Regions from separate parts of the Paenibacillus borealis genome, predicted to be linked through region 1. Evidence: riboswitches for the same ligand, from Rfam matches in the RefSeq annotation. Region 1 holds a riboswitch; each other region holds the start of a gene.

Region 1 (3,532 bases):
GAAGGCTGGAAGCTGGAACAGGATATTATGGTGCGTAAATATATGTTCAATGAATATATGAAGGGAATTGCCTTTGTGGATGCGGTCGCCGCGATCTCAGAAGCTTTCGACCATCACCCGCATATCACGATTGATTACAAGACCGTTATTCTGCGTCTGCCTGTAGATGTGGAGAAGCTGGATATACGCCAGGCCAACGAAATTAATGAGGCTTTTGAGAAAAACCGTTAGAGGACAGGATCCTTATGGAAATAGCAGTACCGCCTGATCAATAAAAATGCCCGTGCAAGGATATCCGGATATCCTTTGCAGCGGGCATTTTGTTTCATAAAGATTATTATTTCTTCTCGGCCAGCCATAATGCGACGTTCGCAATCTCCTCGGGGGCTAGTTTGTCTTTGAAGGAAGGCATCTGCCCGCGGCCCTTGGTCACAATGCTGTAGATTTGTGCCGCGTCATGCTGTGCGCCCTCCTGCTGCAGGTTCGGCCCTACTCCGCCCTGAAGCTGATCCCCGTGGCAGGTGATGCAGTTGGCTTTCACTAGAGCCTCCGCACCGGCCGCGTCCAGCACAACCTCAGGCATTGTCGGTTTGTTCTCTTCCGCCACCTCGGCTTTGCCGGGCAAGGTAAACATTAAGACCACCGCAAAGGCACAGGCGGCAAAAAACAAACCGCTCATGATCCATTTCTGCATCTGCATCCGTCCCTCCATGTAAGCTGCTTCCTTCATTATAGCGGATGGTGAAGCGTTATCATAGCATTTGTGTCAAAAAAATGAACGAAATTCCTGCGAAATTTTCAATTCTATAGAAGTGGAATGCTATTTCTCATAGACCAAACAATAAAAAGGCTTATCGCCTGTTGGAGTTCTGCGTTCGTAGGTATCTGTTATGGTAAAACCGCATTTCTGGTAAGCACGGATGGCGCGCTGATTCCAGGTGAGAACCTCCAAATCGATCTCCCGTTCGGGATAGCGGACAAGGGCCGCCTGCACGATAGCCTTCATGAAGAGATGCCCCATGCCATGACCGCACAGATCGGGCCGCATGCCGATTCCGAGCCGGACTACACCCTCCATAGGGAACAGCTGGGCGAAGCCGCACAGGATTCCCTGTCCGTTCACAACAGAAACATATTGCTCGCTGCGCAGCTGCGGGTCACCGAACTCAATACCGAGTGCCTGCATCTGCTCCCAGGGCATCCAGCCGTAAATATTATACGGGGGCCTATAGTTCCACTCACAGATCTCAGCGGCATGCCGGGACTCCATAGGAACAACATAAAAAGTTACCGGGGAACTTATCATAAGCGGGAGGCCTCCTTTCAAGGGAACGTAACTTCATTCTATAAATATTATATACAAAACGGGCCATATCCGACGCAAAAACCTCGCGGAGATACAGAAACTTGACAAACGCCAAAAAATATTTTACGAAAGAGCAAAATTGGTGTTTTACAAATATAGAGCGGGGTAAGTAATTTTATAGACAAAAAAAATAAGCCCTCCTCCAAGATTTCGGCAAAAATCCTGGAAAAGCGCTTATGGTAGGACAAATTATTGCACATCATCATTGTCTTCGGAATCTGTAGCTACAGTCTTGTAAGCATCTGTACTCATAATCCGTTTGGCGCCAACGTAGCGGTTGACGTAGTAGCTGTCACTCAGCGAACTGATGGTTACACCACGCGAGGAAGAAGCATGTGCGAACTCACCGTCACCGACATAAATACCGACGTGGGAAATGCCTTTGCCGCTTGTATTGAAGAATACAAGATCGCCCGGTCTCATTTCGTCGCGGGATACGGCCGTACCCATCTGGTATTGGGAGCCGGATTGGTGGGGCAGGTTAATGCCGATCTTATCAAAAACATACATTGTAAATCCGGAGCAATCAAAACCGTTCGTGGATACACCGCCGGATACGTATTTAGTCCCGATGGCTTTGTCGATAACTTTATCCATTTTGGAATCCGCGAAAGCGCTTCCTGCTCCAATGGTGAAGATGATGGAAAAGCTTAGTACTGCGGCTGCTAGCTTCTTCTTCAAAAGTAAATACCCCTTCCAAATGCCTACGAGGTTAGCTTAAGGGTTCGGTTGAAGGTCCCCTATGACCCCTCTTAGAATAGGAGGTCAATTCACCCAAAGTTGGTTCCCCCGTTTCCCTAAATCGTTAGGGAACTCGGCACGACTGTTGATTAGGATTAGCTGTTACTCAATACATGACAAAACCTTTGTTAAAAGCGATTCAATAATTACAAAAATGTTACTAAAATCTCACTGCGATAATTGTAACAAAGACTAAGGCGCTTGGCAATCACTTATAACATATTAATGCATATTTTTGCGTTTTTTTAGAGTTATAGCTGTATAGAAAGACTCAAATTTACGTCCCGGGTGAGCTTTTAATGATTTTTTCTTTGAATTTGGGATAAAAAGGTGTTTCAGGGTTTGCAGATTTGTGTAAAAGGTAGAATAAGGAAAAGGAAAAACCCGGAAATGATTACGGCAATAATCAAATTCCGGGCTCGTATAAGTTATATTTAGATGTTAGAGGTAAATATTCGAGGAAATGTACAAGGGTTCAATCGTAAGCGACAGCCTGGTAAGCTGTTGTGCTCATCACTCTTTTAGCGCCAACGTAGCGGTTGGCCCAGTATGCCTGACTCAGCGAACTGATGGTTACACCACGCGAACTGGAGGATTGTGCGAATTTTCCATTGCCGACATAAATACCGACATGGGAAACTCCGTTGCCCAGGGTATTGAAGAATACCAAATCGCCCGAACGCAGATTACTCTTGGATACGGCTGTCCCTACACTGTATTGTGCCTTAGAGGTACGCGGCAGTGTAAGCCCGAGGTTCTTGAATACGTATTTGGTGAATCCGGAACAATCAAAGCCGCTGGTGCTGGTGCCCCCGGTTTTATATGCCGTTCCAATGGTTTTTGAGATCACAGTATCCATTTTGGAGTCTGCGAAAGCGCTGCCCGCTCCAAGTGTGAATACCATCACAAGACCCAGCGCTGCTGCGGTGCATTTCTTCTTGAAATTCTGACTTCTCAAAAGATGTACTCCTTCCAAGGCCTGCGAGGTTAGCTTAAGGATTCGGTAGAAGGTTCCCCTATGACCCCTCTAAAGCGAGATCAATTCACCCAAAATATGGTTCCCCCACTTCCCGGTGCAGGGAATTCGGCGTTTTGTGCACCAGAACAGTGACATATCGACATAAGATTAAGTACTTCGTTTACAGTAGCTGCATTAATCCGTTTGAAAGATTACAAATTTGTTACTAGTAGTACAGGCATCATTGTACCAAAGGATTTACAGTTTTGCAAATGCACTTGTCCCAGCAGTAATCAAAAAAGAGTCATGCGCCTCAATTAAGGGCAATGACTCTTTTAGTATGCCGGTTTGGCGGCCGATTATTGTGGAAATGATTTACTGGACCAGAGGTGATACTGGGCGGCGATGCCCCACATTTTGAACAGAGTGGATGGCAAGAAGGCTGCCTGACGCAGCAGCAGGGCCGG
Region 2 (3,532 bases), 2.2 Mb from region 1:
ATCGAGCCTTTGCCCAGTTCCGTCAGGAACGCACCTGCAGTAGGGGCAAGAATAATGAGCGGATGAATCAGGATCGCGATGGCAATCAGCTTCATTTCCCTGGCCTCTATCTTTCGCCCGAGAAACTCTGGTGTTCTGCCAACCATCAATCCACACAGGAAGACGCCAAGAATGGCATACATCAGCATGTTGACCAGTCCTACACCCTTGCCTCCAAATACATTGTTTAGCATCATCAGTGCCAGTGGAGTGATACCTCCAAGCGGCGTCAGGGTATCATGCATATTGTTGACACTGCCCGTTGTTGCTGCAGTGGTCACGGTAGTGAACAGTGCACTCTGCGCAATACCGAAACGGACTTCCTTCCCTTCCATACTGCCCTGCGAGGCGTCAATGCCCATGGCGTTGATTGCCGGATTCCCTTGGGATTCTGCATAATAGTTCAAACCCAGAAGCAGTACAAACAACGTCATCATGGCACTGAACAGCATCCAGCCCTGACGTTTATTCTTGGCAAACTTGCCGTACATATAAGGCAGCGAAGCCGGTAGCAGCCACATCGAGAGTATTTCCAGCACGTTCGTAAGCGGGCTCGGATTCTCAAAAGGATGAGCCGAATTGGCTCCGAAGAAGCCGCCGCCATTGGTTCCAAGATGCTTGATCGATTCCAGCGAAGCAATAGGTCCGATGGCAATTTGCTGGGTTTGTCCTTCAAGAGTGGTTACCTCAAGCATAGGTTTCAGCGTTTGCGGCACATGCAGCCCAACCATTACGAGTGTAACCAGCAGCGCCAGCGGAAGGAAGACCCGGGTATGGGCTTTGACGAAGTCCTGGAAGAAGTTCCCTACTGAACTCCGGCCTGTAATCCCTCTGACAAAAGCAACCGCCACGGAAAATCCGCTCGCAGCCGAAGTGAACATCAGCATCGTCATAACAGCCATCTGAGAGAAATAAGAGACCCCGGTTTCCCCGCTGTAATGCTGCAGATTGGTGTTGGTTATAAAGCTGATTACCGTATTAAACGATAAGGTCTGCTCCATTTCACCAATTCCGCTTGGATTAAGCGGCAGTCCGCCTTGCAGACGAAGGAATAGATAACCGAATGCTACCAGCACAATATTGGTTGTCAGGAAGCTGAGGGCATACCGTTTCCATGACATGCCTCCATGCTTTTTTAGTCCGCTAAGCTTAAAAATCCCCCGCTCAAAGCCCCCGAAGATCCGGTCTGTCCGGTTTGGTTCATTTGAGAATACATGATACAGATAAGTTCCTACCGGTTTGACCAGCAGCAGCAGTATGGCAATAACTACGACGATTTGCAGGATACCCACGAATGCCCCTCCTTAAATGTAAAGCTATTGATTTTTTTTTAACAGTTACTGTTCTTTATCTCAGAAAACTCAAAATTTCTCCGGATGAATCAGGGCGTAAACCAAGTACAGAAACAACAGCAAGGTTGCTATCAAAACCATAGTCATTGTTCCGCTTCCCCTTTATCGTCAACAACGTGCTCACACCACGTTGCAAACGCGTAAAACAAACCGAATATCACTGTGAGTGCCGCCACCATGTACACATCCATCATCGCCTTTGCCACCTCTCTCCTAAATTTGAAATCAGCCTAGTATTAGCCTTCGTATTATTGATTAGATCAGCCGTATTTATTCCTTTAAAACCCATTCTTCTTGATTTGCCTCTTCTGCTCCCCGTATATGTTTGTTTAACTTGTGATATAGCGTATCATTTCCGCCATTAGTTCAGGGTTAGAGTTTTCATGAGAGAATAAAGATTACATTAAGACATTGCTTAAGTCCGTCTACCGTGCTGAGTTATTGATCTGCAAGAAAATGGACATTACCACTATGAGAATAAATAACGTAGTTCGCTCCGAGCCCTTTATAGACAAGTCTGGGATGGACAGAGGTAGTGATGACAAAAATGGACTTTGACGTCCAAGGGCGGCACATTTGAAGATATCGGCAACAAACCGCAAGGTTACTCTCAAACAGGTATACTTTCCCAATTGAAAATGGAGGAATCCCCCAGGTTCTCTCGTCATGAGAATCTACGACAATATTTTGCTCAACCCCCAAGTTCTCCAGTCGTTTTCTCTTATCTGGATTGTTTGTTAACCCCGCGACCTTGATTCCTTTTTCCGTCAATAATTCAATAAAGTGTTCACCTGCCAAAGTCGGAGCGCACACCAGTACATACTCATCTTTATCCAGCATTTTGTCTTCTCCCTCCTGACCATGAACAACTATCAATAAATACATAGCAAAAAAACCACTAAGGATCTCCCCTGTGGCTCATAATGGTCACATTGCTTCTCCTCTCTCCAGACGCTTACGAGGTTAGCTGACGGATTCGGGCGGTGAGAGTCGCCCTACCAGTACCGGTTGCGAACAGTCGCACCCGGCCTGGATTCACCCCATAATCGCCCCCGACTCTCACATCGGTCTCCGATTGCTGGTTCCCCCGCTTTCCTTAACGGAAATTAAGCGGATCACTATTCAATTCAACCCCTTGGAAACAGGTAGAATCATACTCCTGCTCTGAGTTCTTGTAAAATGCTCCTAACCTCAAATCTCCTCAATTATCCAAATAAATCATTGCCTTTTACCGCTTTCATAAGCATTATTCTCGCTAATCCGAATTCTTTAATCTCCTTATTAAGGAACCATTAAGATATATTTCTGACCATTTAGATTGCATTAAAAGACTAAAAAAACAGCGGTTTTTCCAGATAAATAGAGATTTAGAAGAGTTTAAGCTGGATTGTTTCCACTTTCTCCCCCAATATGCCTTATTGCCATCATATAGGACGATTCTTGATCTTTTACAAACCAAAAAGCTCAGCGTATGATACCTTTTAAACGCACGCTGAATTCCCGCTTAGCGGGAAACGGGGGAACCAACAGGCTATAAGCCTATATGGGGTGAATCCGCAGAAGAGATGTAGAATCCTCTTCACAGGTAGGGCGACTCTCACCGCCCGAATCCGTCAGCTAACCTCGTAAGCACTGGAGAGAGCCTTATTTTGCCACGCTTTTGCGAAGGTTTTGTTTCGACCTGGAATCGCAAAAACCGCAGCCAGGATCTCGACGCTGGCTGCGGTTTTTTTGTTATAGGTCAGCTTATCATTAAGTAAGGAGCAGCGAAAATGAACGATAAGAGAGAATATTACTTCGGAATTCATCCTGATGTATTAGAACCGGTAAGCCTCGCGCACTCCAGTTTCGGAGCTCTATGGTACGAAGAACATGATCAGCGGTACATTGTTGGCTACGGCTTTGGTGCAAGTCAGATTGAAGTATTGACCGAGTTCAGTACATCTTCAGCACACATTACATGTACGAATCTGCAGATCATTCACCAAGTTTATCAAAGCATACGAAATAAACAGCAGGAGCAAGACTGGTCGGCGCACAGAAGATTTCCTTTATTGACATTCCTTAGAGAGCCGTGGAAAAGCATGGCCCCAGGCTGGTACATTTTGCGGTCCCACAAAGCTTTCCCCATGCACCTGTCG
Region 3 (3,532 bases), 4.0 Mb from region 1:
ATTTTTCTCTCCCAGCAAACGGGAAATGAAGGCACTGCTGCCGACTCCAATCAGGTTGCCCAGCGCCATAATGACGGCGAATAAAGGCAAGGTTAAGGCGAGTGCGGTTAACATGGCCGTGTTATTAAGCGTTCCAATGAAAAAGGCATTTAAAATGGAATAGATGACACTCATTGACGTTCCAAGCATCATGGGTACTGCGAAGTGTGCTACGGCTTTTGCGACCGGTGCTTTCTCAAAGTAATGGAGGTTTTCTGTATCCATACGGGTCACCACTTTCTTAAGTTATGTTGGCTTGTAATATAGTTAGAGTTCTAACTATCGATTGAATACGGACTTTGCGCCGCACCAAATAGACCCGTAACAAGGACATTGCGGGCTTGGTGTGCGGGAATGGACTTAACCTTAATTCAAATTCATTACTTACGCTGAAAAGGTATTGCGCTGCCTCTGCCCTGCTCTTGCGGAAAGACAGCGCCTATGCTTCTTATAGAAAATGTTCTGCTTACTTATCTTCCGGTTGGTCTGAGTTGTCTTTCGGGGCATCTCTTCCATCTCTGGAAGGCCAGCCGAACCCGTTCATGCCGCCGCCATGACCTTCCCTGCCAAATCCGGGGAATCTTCCGCTAAAGCGTCCGTCATCCATATTTCCCCACATTCTGCTCATTTGTCCGCGCATGGCCATCAGCTTGTCGAATTCCTCTGTCCCGATGCGCTCCTTGGCGGCTTCCATCCACATGGCCATTACGTCACGATCTGCATCTGTTCCAAGCTCTTCCTCTAGGGCTGTAATGACGCGGACCAGGTATTCACCGAAAGCTGCCTGTTCTTCTGGAGACAGGACTGAAAATATGCTGCCGCCCTCAACCTCTTGTCCCTCTTCCGCCTGTCCTTTGGGCGTGAGATAGATCAGCATGATACGTTTGTCTGTCTCTGAAGGTCTGCGGGTGATATATTCGGCCTTCTCCAGTTTGGCCAACAATTCATTAAGGGATGATACACGGATGTCCAGCATATAGGATAAATCTTTAGTGCTGATTCCGTCCTTCATCCGCAGAAAAGCCATAATCCTGCCTTGCCCGCGTGACGTATCAGCCATGGGACCCACAGCGGCGTGGTTCTTCAGGTGTTGTCTCTGCAACAGCCATTGCAGCTTGGCAAGCTTGTCGTACAATTCAGCATTCATATTCATTATGAATCCTCCCCGGGATATATTAACGGTACCTGTCAATCAATATAACGGTACCTGTTGGATTTATTATAACGGTACCTGTTATACTTGTCAAAGATTTTCTACAGGTGCCGTTAATAAATTTTCCGCTGGAAGCATTGCTGGTCTTTCAGGTAATCAAGCAGCAGCTGGTTGAAGTGCTGCGGCTGGCATAAATGGCTGGGATACATGGCGTCTTCCAGTATTGCCAGCGTGGCGAGCGGATATTTGGCCGCTGTTTGTCTCACCTGCTCCAGAACCCGCTCATTCTGATTGCCTGATACACAAAGAACGGGAACCTGCAGCCTTAGTGCAAACCCGTAGCTGTCCGTATGTCTTAGTGCCAGACGCTGTTTAATCAATTCTGTTGTCCGTTCATGGACAAGCTCTCTTCTCAGAATATGATACGCAGACAGCCATTTGTTATATGTAATGCGCAAAGACCGGATGAACATTTCAGCCGGAAGATAATGGGCGACCCATGCGCAGATTTGAAAGAGCTCCAGCACTTTGCTGCCTTTGGCCGTATAATCTCCTTGGAAGTAATTGTCCACCAACACCAGATTAATTACCCGTTCCGGATTCAGATAGGCAAATTTCTGGGCGAGCACAGCGCCGCTGGAGCAAGCTACGATGACGGCCCGTTCTACGGACAGCCCATCCAACAATCCCTTCAGATCTTCACACTGCGTGTCTACGATCCGGCTGATCTCCACATCCATTTTACCGGATTGTCCATTCCCTCTTAAGTCAAACAAGATTACTTTCGCCCGCTTGCTGAAATACTCCGCCTGAGGCTCGAACAGATGATGTGAAGTCGAATAATCATGAATAAAAACAATGGGCAGACCACTGCCCGACACCTCGTAATAGAGGGTGGTTCCATTGACGTCAATATACGGCATTACCTGTGCATCCTCTCATGTCGCTTACGGGGTTAGCTGCCGGATTCGGGCTTGAAGAGTAGCCCTACTCGATTTCTCGAGATTCACCCCTGAAAACTTGGTTTCCCCGCTTCCATTACGGAATTCAGCGATTACATATATTTTTGCGGATATAGATTAACAGAAACTTCAGTATAGCCCATATTCGTCAAAGAATGAATAGCATAGGTGAATTTGCCCATGAGGCGCAGAAGCCAGCGGCAGTGAACCCAAAAAACAGAGCAGCGATTCTCCCGTTTCCGGAGATTCACTGCTCTGCTTGTTTAAACATCATCCCTCATTAGCGGTTTAGAATGTCATCCACCTCTTTGGCGAGGGTGTCCAGGCTTTCCTGGATTGGCAGGTTCTCCAGCCAAATATCGTTAATGCGCGTGCCCATCAGATCTTCAATCTCATGGTAGGTGCCGGTCATCGGACGCATTTTGCTGAATTCCAGCTCATCGGAAGCGACCTTGTAGCCAGGGAAAGCAGCTATGGTCTCTTTCATCAAGTCTGTGTCCAGGGAAGTAAGGCGGGTCGGAAGATATCCGGTATTGGCGGAAGCATACGCCGCCTGTTCGGTATCCGACAGCCATTTCATGAATTCGAAAGCGGCCGCCTTCTCATTATCCGTTCCCGTATTCGCCAGATACGTATTCGATCCGCCGACCGGGACGCCCCGTTTGCCGTCTTCTCCGGCAGGGATCATCGATACGCCAAGATCAATTCCACTCTCTGCGGCCATGCCTGCGAAGGTTTTGTAGCCGCCGACACTGGAGAAGATCAGCGCTGTGCCAGGATTGGCAATGGAGGCATAGTAGGCATCCTTGTCCGTGACCCCGAGTACTTTGATCAGACCCTTGGATTCCAGATCCTCAATGAAGGTGATTAGCTTCACTGCGCCTTTGCTGTTGATATTGGACTTCGTCTCATCCTCATTGACCACACTGGTATCCGAGTACGAATGCAGCAGCGCCTCCATCACCCAGAAATCATAGTTGAACAGGTACATCGGCGGCTGGCCGGTAGCATCGTATGCGGTCTGCAGATAGGCCTCCAGTTCGGCAAAGGTCGCCGGACCGTTCGGATCCAGCCCCTCTTTAGCGGCGAGCGTCTTGTTTACATACATCACGGGTACACTCCGCATATGCGGAAATGCGTACAGGTCATCGCCCAGATACAGGTTGCCAAGGTCGCCGATTTTGAAATCCGAGGTGTCGAACTTGTCCGTTTCAATGAACGGTTCCAGATTGGCAATAATGTCACTGTCGGCAAAGCCCTTAGTCATGGCTACTTCATCAATAAAAACATTCGGCAGCGTACCCGCTATGGCTGCGGCGTTGATCTTCTGCTGCATTTCCCAGTAATCGCCCTGATATTCGGCATTCACATGGATGTT
Region 4 (3,532 bases), 3.7 Mb from region 1:
CTCTCAGGTGGATGCTTCACACACGCGCAAATATCCGGGTACCGGTCTGGGGCTGGCCATTTGTAAGAAGCTGGTGGAGCTCATGCAAGGAGAAATATGGGCGGAGCCAGCGCCGGGCGGCGGTACCCAGTTCTTTTTCAGAATTATACTACAGTCGCTGGACCCATCGCCGGAGCTGGTTTACAACAAAGAAAATGAAGACAGTGAAGAGGCTGCGGCAACAAAAGCTGTATAATGTAGGGTTTGCCAAGGAGAGAACTTTAATTATATAATTTTAAAGTAACTTATCTTTTATCACGACAGTCCTACGGACGGAAAGGAACTCTCTTTGAGCAAATCGAAAAAGAACAATGTCGCGCTTCCCCAGATGAGCAAGCAGGAGAAACGCCGGGCAGAGCAGGAGCAGCAGAAGCAGAAAACGAGAATTCTGATCGTGAGTACAGTGGCCTTAGTCGTTATTATTTTTGTAGGGTTATTCATGCTAGCCTCGAAGGACAGCTCAACTGCAGGATCCACTGCGGATCCGGTGGATTTCAATTACAGTGAAATGGCGCGGCTGGGTAAAGAAGATGCTCCAGTCAAAATCGTCGAATTCGGCGATTACAAATGTCCGGCTTGTGCCCAGTTTACCGGGGTAATCAAACCGCAAATCGTTCAGGAGTATGTAAATCAGGATAAAGCAGCCTTTTATTTCGTGAACCTGGCCTTTATCGGTACGGATTCGAGAACAGCCTCACTTGCGGCACTCTCCGTGTACCATCAGAACCAAGAGGCCTTCTGGAAATTCTTCGATGCCATTTACGCTAACCAAGGCGCAGAGAAGGAAGAATGGGCAACACCGGACTTCCTGGTAAGTCTTGCACAGCAATTAGAACTGCCTATTGATTTCGACCTGCTGCGTAAAGATATTGAAGACAAGACCTACGAAAGCGAACTGGAGAGAGATATCCAGCTTGGCACAGACACTGGAGTAACCAATACACCGAGTTTGTTTGTAAATGGAGTCAAGGTGAATGAACCTTTTAATATGGAGGAAATTGATGCTCAAATCCAAGTAGCTGCGGAAGCTGTGGCTGCACAATGAATAAATTCTCTGCATTCTGCCGTCGCAACTGTCTCTACTTGGCCTGGTTCGTCTCTGTTGTTGCTGTAGCTGGAAGTTTGTATCTCAGTGAAGTACTGAAATATGAGCCCTGCAAGTTATGCTGGTTTCAGCGGATATTCATGTACCCGCAGCTGTTTTTGCTCGGAATTGCCACTTACCGGGGAGATAAACGCATTATCCCTTATGTACTTCCCCTCAGTATTATCGGCGGGAGCATTTCCATTTACCACTATGCGGAACAAAAAATTCCGGCACTCAGCAAGGTGCTTCCATGTACGATTGGTGTGCCGTGCAACACGGATTATCTGAATTTTTTCGGATTCATCACCATCCCGCTGCTTGCACTCATTGCGTTCGCTTTGATCACAATTCTGCTATGGACTGGACGCAAAGAGGAAGCAGGAGAGTAAGAAGCCGTCAGGCAGAATGAAGAGTATATATTTCCCTTAAATTAAGTGTAAATTAATCAGCAGAAACGCTGTAAAATCACGCGATAAAGGGATAATGAAAGAGAATGAAAGATCAAGACATACCGGATCATGGATTTGGTTGTTTTGGTTGTTTTTCATTCTTTTTTCATTTGTTTCAACGCTTTACGGAAGAGGCATTGTAGATTAATATTAGTCCTTGTGAGAAGTTGAATATGCGCTGAATTTTCCGGAAGGAAAAACGGGGGAACCAAACTTGGCCGAGTGCCAACGGGGTGAATCGGAAGCGGGTCAGCAGACTCGAAATCCGTAGGGCTACCACAGCCCGAATCCGCCAGCTAACCTCGTAAGCAATAGTGGGATAATGACCATGCACTTAGGCATGCGGATCATTTCCGTATGCTTATTTTTGTGCCTGCATTTATGAAATCCACTTATGAAAACAGCGCGCGGTACTGCCGATTCAACTTAACAAAGAGAGGAACTGTTACTACAATGGTAAGCAAGGTAAAACGACTATTGATCGGGCGTCCGATGAAGTCGAACGAACTCGATCATGAAAAGTTATCCAAGGTGAAAGCACTGGCTGTCCTGTCTTCTGATGCGCTCTCGTCTGTAGCCTACGGAACAGAACAAATCTTAATCGTACTCGTAGCCGCAGGTTTTACAGCTATCTGGTACTCATTGCCAATTGCACTAGCCGTATTGGGCCTGCTGGCCATTTTAATCCTGTCCTATCGGCAGACCATTTTTGCTTATCCGCAGGGCGGTGGCGCGTATATCGTCGCCAAAACCAATCTCGGTGTGCATACCGGTCTCTTGGCCGGCGGTTCTCTGCTGGTCGATTACATTCTAACCGTTGCGGTAAGCGCCTCGGCGGGGACAGATGCGATCACATCAGCGTTCCCGGGTCTTCATAATCATAGTGTACTTATAGCGGTTTCTGTTATTCTGCTCTTAACGATTGTCAATCTGCGGGGTGTTACCGAATCAGCTTCCTTCATAGCCATTCCGGTATATCTGTTCGTAGTCTCCATCTTTGTGCTGATTATTGCCGGAGTCTTCAAATATGCAACCGGCGGAGCTCATGCCCAGGTTCCGGAGATCGGATCAGCGGTATCGAATGTCAGTATGTTCCTCCTGCTTAAGGCATTCAGCTCCGGCTGTTCGGCCCTGACCGGGGTAGAAGCAGTCTCCAATGCGATCCCTAACTTTAAAGCACCTGCTGAGAAAAATGCGGCCAAAACGCTGATGCTGATGGGCCTGATTCTCGGTATTATGTTCACAGGGATTACGCTCCTGGCTTATTGGTACGGCATCATGCCGGATGAGAAAGCAACGGTTGTGTCACAGATTACCGAGTCTACTTTTGGCCGCGGCGGTTTGTACTTCTTCATTCAAGGGATCACGGCGGTAATCTTGTTCCTGGCGGCAAATACGGCCTACTCGGCCTTCCCGCTGCTGGCGTTCATGTTCGCCAAAGACAAATATTTACCGCATGCCTTCATGGTGCGCGGCGACCGGCTGGGATTCTCGAACGGCATTATTTTCCTCGGTGTAATGTCGGCTGTGCTAGTAGCTGCTTTTCACGGAAATACCGAAGGCTTGATTCCATTATATGCAGTTGGGGTATTCATTCCATTTACACTTTCACAGCTTGGCATGATGGTACAGTGGTACAGAACCAAGCCTAAGGGCTGGCAGAGCAAATTCGCCGTGAATACGGTCGGCATGCTCACAACCTTGACGATTACCCTGATCTTCATTATTACTAAATTCTCGAGCGTGTGGATGGCCTTCATCTTCCTGCCGCTTGTAATCATCGTATTCCACCGGATTCACCGCCATTATATGAACATTGCAGATCAGCTGCGCATTTGTCCGGCAACGGATAAACCTTGTATTAAAGGAAGTACAGTGGTGGTTCCCGTTGCCGGTGTTACCCGCGCGGTACTGCATTCCATCAGCTATGCGAAGTCATTGACTGAGAATGTAGTGG

What was found. Region 1 has a riboswitch for cyclic di-AMP ahead of PBOR_RS00490 (C40 family peptidase). Riboswitches for the same ligand answer to the same signal wherever they lie in the genome.
Region 2: linked by a shared signal. The riboswitch ahead of PBOR_RS25680 (hypothetical protein) and the one ahead of PBOR_RS00490 (C40 family peptidase) in region 1 are both predicted to bind cyclic di-AMP.
Region 3: linked by a shared signal. The riboswitch ahead of PBOR_RS35535 (alpha/beta fold hydrolase) and the one ahead of PBOR_RS00490 (C40 family peptidase) in region 1 are both predicted to bind cyclic di-AMP.
Region 4: linked by a shared signal. The riboswitch ahead of PBOR_RS19030 (APC family permease) and the one ahead of PBOR_RS00490 (C40 family peptidase) in region 1 are both predicted to bind cyclic di-AMP.

Annotation. Positions count from the first base shown of each region.
Region 1 covers NZ_CP009285.1:100,240-103,771, forward strand. The annotation lists gene PBOR_RS00475 (4a-hydroxytetrahydrobiopterin dehydratase) at 1-231, shown strand, start outside; gene PBOR_RS00480 (c-type cytochrome) at 338-694, opposite strand; gene PBOR_RS00485 (GNAT family N-acetyltransferase) at 821-1,306, opposite strand; gene PBOR_RS00490 (C40 family peptidase) at 1,556-2,047, opposite strand; cyclic di-AMP (ydaO/yuaA leader) riboswitch at 2,053-2,196, opposite strand; gene PBOR_RS00495 (C40 family peptidase) at 2,583-3,011, opposite strand; cyclic di-AMP (ydaO/yuaA leader) riboswitch at 3,069-3,207, opposite strand; gene PBOR_RS00500 (hypothetical protein) at 3,425-3,532, opposite strand, start outside.
Region 2 covers NZ_CP009285.1:6,052,751-6,056,282, forward strand. The annotation lists gene kdpA (potassium-transporting ATPase subunit KdpA) at 1-1,331, opposite strand, end outside; gene kdpF (K(+)-transporting ATPase subunit F) at 1,401-1,478, opposite strand; gene PBOR_RS25680 (hypothetical protein) at 1,830-2,231, opposite strand; cyclic di-AMP (ydaO/yuaA leader) riboswitch at 2,328-2,514, opposite strand; cyclic di-AMP (ydaO/yuaA leader) riboswitch at 2,872-3,038, shown strand; gene PBOR_RS25685 (hypothetical protein) at 3,164-3,532, shown strand, end outside.
Region 3 covers NZ_CP009285.1:4,284,790-4,288,321, reverse strand. The annotation lists gene PBOR_RS18030 (MATE family efflux transporter) at 1-264, opposite strand, end outside; gene PBOR_RS18025 (MarR family winged helix-turn-helix transcriptional regulator) at 506-1,192, opposite strand; gene PBOR_RS35535 (alpha/beta fold hydrolase) at 1,306-2,115, opposite strand; cyclic di-AMP (ydaO/yuaA leader) riboswitch at 2,123-2,255, opposite strand; gene PBOR_RS18015 (ABC transporter substrate-binding protein) at 2,435-3,532, opposite strand, start outside.
Region 4 covers NZ_CP009285.1:4,566,712-4,570,243, reverse strand. The annotation lists gene PBOR_RS19045 (ATP-binding protein) at 1-235, shown strand, start outside; gene PBOR_RS19040 (DsbA family protein) at 329-1,084, shown strand; gene PBOR_RS19035 (disulfide oxidoreductase) at 1,081-1,515, shown strand; cyclic di-AMP (ydaO/yuaA leader) riboswitch at 1,742-1,901, shown strand; gene PBOR_RS19030 (APC family permease) at 2,029-3,532, shown strand, end outside.